Regions from separate parts of the Desulfofarcimen acetoxidans DSM 771 genome, predicted to be linked through region 2. Evidence: riboswitches for the same ligand, from Rfam matches in the RefSeq annotation. Region 2 holds a riboswitch; the other holds the start of a gene.
The links. Region 2 has a riboswitch for cobalamin ahead of DTOX_RS09610 (adenosylcobinamide amidohydrolase). Riboswitches for the same ligand answer to the same signal wherever they lie in the genome.
Positions count from the first base shown of each region.

Region 1: another riboswitch for cobalamin. It lies ahead of cobT (nicotinate-nucleotide--dimethylbenzimidazole phosphoribosyltransferase); the one in region 2 lies ahead of DTOX_RS09610 (adenosylcobinamide amidohydrolase).

Region 1 covers NC_013216.1:3,781,681-3,785,174, forward strand. The annotation lists gene DTOX_RS17400 (YlbF/YmcA family competence regulator) at 498-848, opposite strand; gene cobT (nicotinate-nucleotide--dimethylbenzimidazole phosphoribosyltransferase) at 951-2,015, opposite strand; cobalamin riboswitch at 2,099-2,282, opposite strand; gene DTOX_RS17410 (S-layer homology domain-containing protein) at 2,363-3,494, opposite strand, start outside.
Region 2 covers NC_013216.1:2,076,474-2,079,967, forward strand. The annotation lists gene DTOX_RS09600 (methyl-accepting chemotaxis protein) at 1-653, shown strand, start outside; gene DTOX_RS09605 (response regulator) at 696-1,406, shown strand; cobalamin riboswitch at 1,647-1,837, shown strand; gene DTOX_RS09610 (adenosylcobinamide amidohydrolase) at 1,971-2,708, shown strand; partial or broken gene DTOX_RS22150 (transposase) at 2,921-3,040, shown strand; gene DTOX_RS22155 (RNA-guided endonuclease InsQ/TnpB family protein) at 3,123-3,395, shown strand.

The sequences.
Region 1 (3,494 bases), 1.7 Mb from region 2:
TAATTATTCTTGTATATAAGTTATTCTACCTAAACTTCAAAACTCCTTCTAAGAATAAGCTATTTTTTTTATTAAAATTGTTTTTTTTTATTATTAATTTTTGCATGGCTTTTAATAGATAAATAACCGCTCTTAGGCCTTAAATCAAGCGAAATGGGCTGTAAAACCGGCAATTAACTAATTGTACTCTCTATATATAAGTGCTTTTATGTATTTCTTCAACTTCCCTATAAATACCTGCTAAAAATTTATCCTATGAATTTATTTTACTCCAGGGAATTATGCTTATATGGATCCGTGGATAACCACTGTTTAATGAAGTATAAATTTATATTGCATAAATAATGTCAGTACTGAATAATTTCCGATAAACACGAGTACCCATGGCTGCCTCGAAAGTCGCTAAAGGGGATTTTCCTGCTTCGTCAAAAGAAGAGGTTAACTTGCCACCTCTCCTCAATAACGAAGTCCCACCCGGCTCCGCCATAGATTATTTACTAGACCAAATGATCAGATTTCTCACGGATGCCATCACGTATTTTTACGCTGATTTTTTGCATAAAATTATTAAACATAGCGTTAGCTTCAAAGGATTGCTTTACCACTTGGTTACTCAAAACTTCTTTTTCAATCTCGCCCATTTCTATAGCATCCGCCTCGGTAAGTTCACCTAACATCTTTTTTCTTTCTACGCCTCTTTTGGCATTGTTAAGCTTCTCTACCAGGCCCGCTGCGTCCTCATTTCTCATGATGGCCAGCTCACTTTGCTTCATATCCTTAAACTCTTCCGTCTCGGCAATGGCTTTCCCCAGCTCTACCGCCATATCATAAATTTTTTCTAAAGACACTTTAACACCTCCTGTTCCTAACACCCTTATTTTCTCCGAAAAAACTCAAATTCCTGCTTATATTAAGTTGATTGTTTTTATTATTTCCGGTTTTTTATTTAATTACTTTAAAATTTTGCTCTCATCCACATCTGATACTTTTGCCTCTTCATAACTTGCCATCTCATGCAATATTCTCAGTGAACCTTCTACAATATTCATAGCCAGGGCTGATCCGGTCCCCTCGCCCAACCTCATGTCCAAATGCAGCATGGGCTTCAGGCCGACCACCTCCAGCATGTACCGGTGAGACTTTTCTCCCGACAAATGAGAACCCAGCATATACTCTTTGGACAAGGGGCATATGCGCGAAGCAACCAGAGCGGCGGCAGTGCTGATATAACCGTCAACCAGTACCGGCACCCGCCTGGCTGCAGCGCCTAGGATCAAGCCGGCCAACCCGGCAATTTCCAGACCGCCTACCTTGGCCAGCACGCTTACAGGATCAGCCGGATCAGGCTTATTGACCTTAATTGCAGCCTCTATTGCTTTTATCTTGTTATTTAAAACTTCGTCATTAATAAGAGTCCCGCGACCGGTGATTTCATCTACCGATAGATTGCCAAAGACAGCCAGGAGAGCCGTGCTCGGTGTGGTATTGGCAATTCCCATGTCGCCGGTAGCCAGCAGATCTGTTCCCTGATCTATTTCCTGCCACGCAGTTTCTATGCCAACCTCCAGAGCCTGTACCGCTTCTTCCACTGTCATAGCCGGCCCTCTGGCTATATTACCGGTACCCGCTTTGACCTTTTTCCGCAATACTCCCGGATAATCCACAGGCACTGCTACCCCCACATCCACCACAATAAGATTAGCTCCGGCATGACGGGCCAAAACACCAATACCTGCCACACCGTGTACAAAAGCAGGCAGCATTTGATAGGTTACCTCCTGCGGCGCAGCGCTGACACCTTCTTCAAACACACCGTGATCGCCAGCCATGACAACCACGGTCTTTTTCCTTATAAAAGGTTTGTGATTTCCGGTAATACCGGCCAAACGCACAGCCACTTCTTCCAAAACACCCAGGCTGCCCGGCGGCTTAATTAAACTGTCCAGCCGCTGCTGAGCTTTGTTCATAGCCTCCTGATCCAAGCTACCAATCATCGATATCGCTTTCTGCAACATGCAATCAACCCCCGTTAAAAATAATAAGCCCACAGCCAATAAGGCCGTGGGACTTTTCCATCATCCAACGAAGCAACCTGTAAAAGGTTTTTGGTTTTCAGGCAGGTCTCCTGACTCCGGTTCAATACATGCAGCAACCTTCCCGGTTTAACGGTGGTTATCCTATGCCGCTATGCTCCCCGGTTACAGTGGCGGGACCGTTCAGGATTTACACCTGATTCCCTATTCTCCCCGATTTCATGGGGCACCTGAAACCAACTTATTTAATTATCTGAAATGAAATCTTCTACATGAAACCTCATTTTCCTGCTCCAACTTTAAAATATTATGAACAAACCCCAATTATATTAATGGGTTACCCAGTAATCAAGAACCCTGCTCACTGCCACAGCTACCTCAGCTCTGGTAGCGCTGTCCAGAGGGCGAAACTTGTCCTTATCACCTTTCAAGATTCCCGCCGCTGCCACCCGGTCAACCTGATCCAGTGCCCAGGCAGGAACGGAAGATATATCGGTAAATGCAGACTTCTGCTGCTTATCTGTCTTGGGCAAATTAAGCACACGATCAATTATGACAGCCATTTCCGAACGTGTTATGCCTTTGGATGGTTTAAAGGTGTTATCGGGATAGCCGCTGACCGCCTTTCTGCTCACAGCGGCAGATACTGGATCTACGGCCCATTCGGGTATCTCGTCCTTAAAAGAAACCTGGTTTTCCGTTTTAGACCAGAGCAAAGCCCGGTATAATAAGGCCACAAACTCAGCCCGCGTAATCATGTTTTTAGGCCGGAAACTGCCGTCCGGGTAACCGTTGACAATCTCACGGGAGGCCATTTGAGTCACTATATTCTCAGCCCAGTGATTTTTCATATCGCTGAAAACCGGTATTGGTTGCTCATCCACCACTACGGCAACCTGTCCCAGACCTTTTATCCTGGCATTAATTGTTTGCAGGTTATCCTGCCCCACTGTCCATGCAGGCTGGAGCTGCCATTCATCGCTGCCCTCGCCTTTAAACAGGACCTTTACTACAGGTGTCAGGTCAGAAGCAAGCTGGCTGTCATCATTGGAATCTGTTTCTCCCGGCGTTTGAGTCAGTATATCAGAAGGATCTAACAGTATGTCAGAAGGATCTAATAATTCAGTTGAATCATCCGAGTCAAGCGGCTCTCCCGATGTTTCCGGCGACAAACTAAGCAGATCACTTTTATTATAATTATATTTGAGCTTCCAGGGTTCCCCCCATGATATCGGCTGGGAACCGGCCACATCCAATGCTTTTAACACATCATAACCGGGTATTGCAACATCGTCCAGCGGTATAACTTCAATATTTAGCGGGGACTCCACTACCTGAGCCGGAAACTGTAATACTGTATTCTCATCCAAAACTACTTCCGCACCGCTGCTATTTGAAACCACCGCAGTATTTGCGCCCGTAGAACGCACAATTACCTGAACGGTTTTTACCATTCCCTGG
Region 2 (3,494 bases):
GACTAAAAAATATAGTGGATAAAATTAAGGGTAATTGGCAGTTGTCTCAGGATAGTTCTAAATCCATGCAGTCCTTAACAGTACATATTCAGCAGATTGGTAATATAGTAGATATAATTAAGGACATATCGCGTCAAACACATTTATTATCCTTAAATGCTTCAATAGAAGCTGCCCGGGCTGGGGAATATGGACGAGGTTTTTCCGTGGTTGCCGGAGAGGTGCGTAATCTGGCCGAAGAAACCGGAAAGGCCACAGGGGATGTAAGCCGTATTATCAGTCTAATCCAGGAAAGTACTGCCAGGGTTTTAGAGCAGGTGCAGTTAAGTGAGGATATGGCCAATCAAGGCGTGACTGCTGTGTCGAATACTGAAGACGCACTTGCCGGAATGCATCAGTCAGTTATGCATACGGGAAAGCTTGTGGATTATATTGCCAATAATATTAGACAAATGGATACTGAGGTAAATGAGACTGTGTATTCAGTGCGTTTAATAGCCGGTACACAGGAAGTAAAAGGTGAGGTTGAAGGACAAGTTTCTTCCCGTGAGGTGGCCCATTGGGCCGGACGGCTGGCCGAAATGGCTGTTCATGCGCAAAATCAATTAAAACGTTTTGACATCACCAATGAGAAAATGAACCATATAAAATGATGCATGTGTTAGCAGCAGGTGTTTGAATTGGAGATGTGCTTAATGCCAAATATTCTAGTTGTAGATGATGAGCAAAATGTACTTGAAATAGTCCGATTTAACCTGGAGCGTGCAGGCTACAAGGTGATAACGGCTAAAGACGGCAATATTGCGCTTGAATTAGCCCGTTCAAGAAATCCTGATTTAATCGTATTAGATTTGCTAATGCCAGGGCTGGATGGTTATTCCATATGCCGGCTGCTGCAGCGCGATCCTGCGACCAGACGAATTCCCATAATCATGCTTAGCGCAAGGTCAGATGAATTGGACAAGGTTTTAGGCTTGGAAATGGGAGCGGATGATTACATAACCAAGCCTTTTAGTCCTCGGGAACTGGTAGCTCGGGTCAATGCCAGATTAAGGCGCGATAAAAAAGAAGAATTCATTATTCCAAGGGATAGCAAAAACATTATCATGAGGGGTAAATTGATTATTGATAAGGAATGTATGTCAATTGAACTGGGTGGCAAAAAACAATATTTAAAGGCCAAGGAGTTTGAGCTGTTGTATTTTTTGGCTTGCCAGCCAGGTAAATATTTCTCCCGATATTTCCTATTGAAACAATTTTGGGAATTTGATGTTTCTAATGATTCCCGTACTGTTGATGTACACATAAGGAGAATTAGACAGAAGTTGGAGATACTAAATGCAAACCAGCAATATATTGAAACTGCACGTGGTGTTGGATATCGTTTTATAGAAACAAATCTCTAAGGTACTGTAAAAATTACCCACACAATTAAAATGAGTTATTCGAGAAAAACAGCATTTCTTCCTTCCTCTTTACTCCTAATGCCTACGTCATATGTTTTAAACACCAAGTATAAAAGTTTTCTTCTCCGTGCCACCGAAAGTTATTCTTATGAATGTATTGAAATGTTATAGAATTTGTGCTAGAATTTTTCAAAATATATGATAAAAATATTAGAGTCTTATTTCCAATAAGCTAAAACTTCATAACAAGCTGGAACAGGTGCATTATTTTGAGAAGATAATGCTTAAAAAGGGAAGTCGGTGCAAATCCGATACGGTCCCGCCACTGTGATGGGGAAGGATCTTATGTAATGCCACTGGGTGTTGACCTGGGAAGGACTAAGATCTTGGTGAACCTAAGTCAGGAGACCTGCCTGTTTTATTAAAAACAAACCTACGAGTGATGGGAATGTGGTTAGTTTCGTGCTGAGTCATAAAATATTTTCTACAGCAGGGATTTACCCCGGACTATAGGTAGGCCGGGTTTTTTAAATTGCAATTTATGGGTATAGGGAGGAAAATGTTTTGTTAGAGGAATTACATTTGTTTAATAAGCAGATCTCTATCCAAGGGATAAATTTTTATGTCTATAACAAAAATACATTTCTTGTTTCGTCTGACAACCCGCTGAAAGTGCTCAGTTCTGCTGTCTTAGGCGGAAATTTACGCCAGGCGTATCACATAATCAACCATTCTGTTAATAAAAACTATAATGGAAGTGATCCGGAGCAGGATTTAAGACAGGTAGCTGAAGGTTTGAATTTAGGTCATGATGTTGTTGGCATGATGACTGCCGTAAATGTAACCCACACCGTATTAAGCTGTGGCAGTCAAAAAGGTCTGGCAGTGGCGGCTCTTTGTACTGTTGGAGTAAGTAATCCAGGGGTTGCGGGTGTTCCTACCGCAAAGCTGCAAAGAAATATTCAACCGGGCACGATCAATACTATTTTATTAATTGAAGGCAATTTAAGCGTGCCTGCGATGGTTAATGCGGTTATAACGGCAACCGAAGCCAAGACAAGAGCTCTGTTTAAATCAAAAATAAGCTTGCTGGACGGTGAATGTATAACCGGTACAACCTCGGACGCCATAGTGGTTTCCTGTACCGGGAGAGGTGAATTGCAGCATTATGCCGGGACTGCAACTGACTTAGGATATTTAATTGGGCGTACTGTGTACAATGCGATATCGCAGGGAGTGGATGACTATATCTCGTATAATGAAGGACTTAATTTAGAAAATAAAATTGATTTCCTAAATTAATAAATTTAACCAAAACCAGCCAGAATTCCCCCACCTTTAAGTTGGTGGGATGAATGGCGGCCTTGTTTTGTGTACTAATAAGATGTTTGCCAAAGCCTCTATGATGTGGCAAAATATAATCAGACGCAATAACGAAAGGTTGATTATTATTGAGCAAACTTGATGCAAATAGCCAATCAGTATTCTTACTCACATATCATCTGATTTTGGTAGTAAAAAAGCAGCTATGGAAAGAATATTTTTGGTCGTAAAGTTTTTGTCTTCTAACTACAGGTGGTGCACCCATTGAAGTAATTAAGAAGTACATTGAAACCCAGGATGAAAAGAGGTGAATCATTTGCAAATTGTCTACCGGTTTGAAATGCGTCCGACCAAAGAGCAACAGAAAAAAATGTTTCACACACTAAAACTTTGATGGTCAAAAATCACTACCTAGCTAAAAGCATTCATGATGCTTCATGGGGTACATTCAGAAACTTTGTGGAGTACAAATGCCGCAAATACGGTAAAATATTTTTCCCTGTCCCTCCGCATGGCACTTCCCAGACTTGTCTTTGTGGCGCTAATGTGCCAAAGGATTTGAGTGTCAGAGTACACCGATGCCCTGCTTGTGGACTGGTTATGCCCAGGGATTTGGTGTCAGCCATATTAATAGAACGCCGTGGCTTAGAAATGCTAGCGGCTTAGATATGTACTTGTAGGGCGGGGGCCGCCCGAAATCATGCCTGCTGGAGGCCGTGTAAGACCTATTGCTCTTTGTAACGGTAGGCCGTGGCTGATGAATCA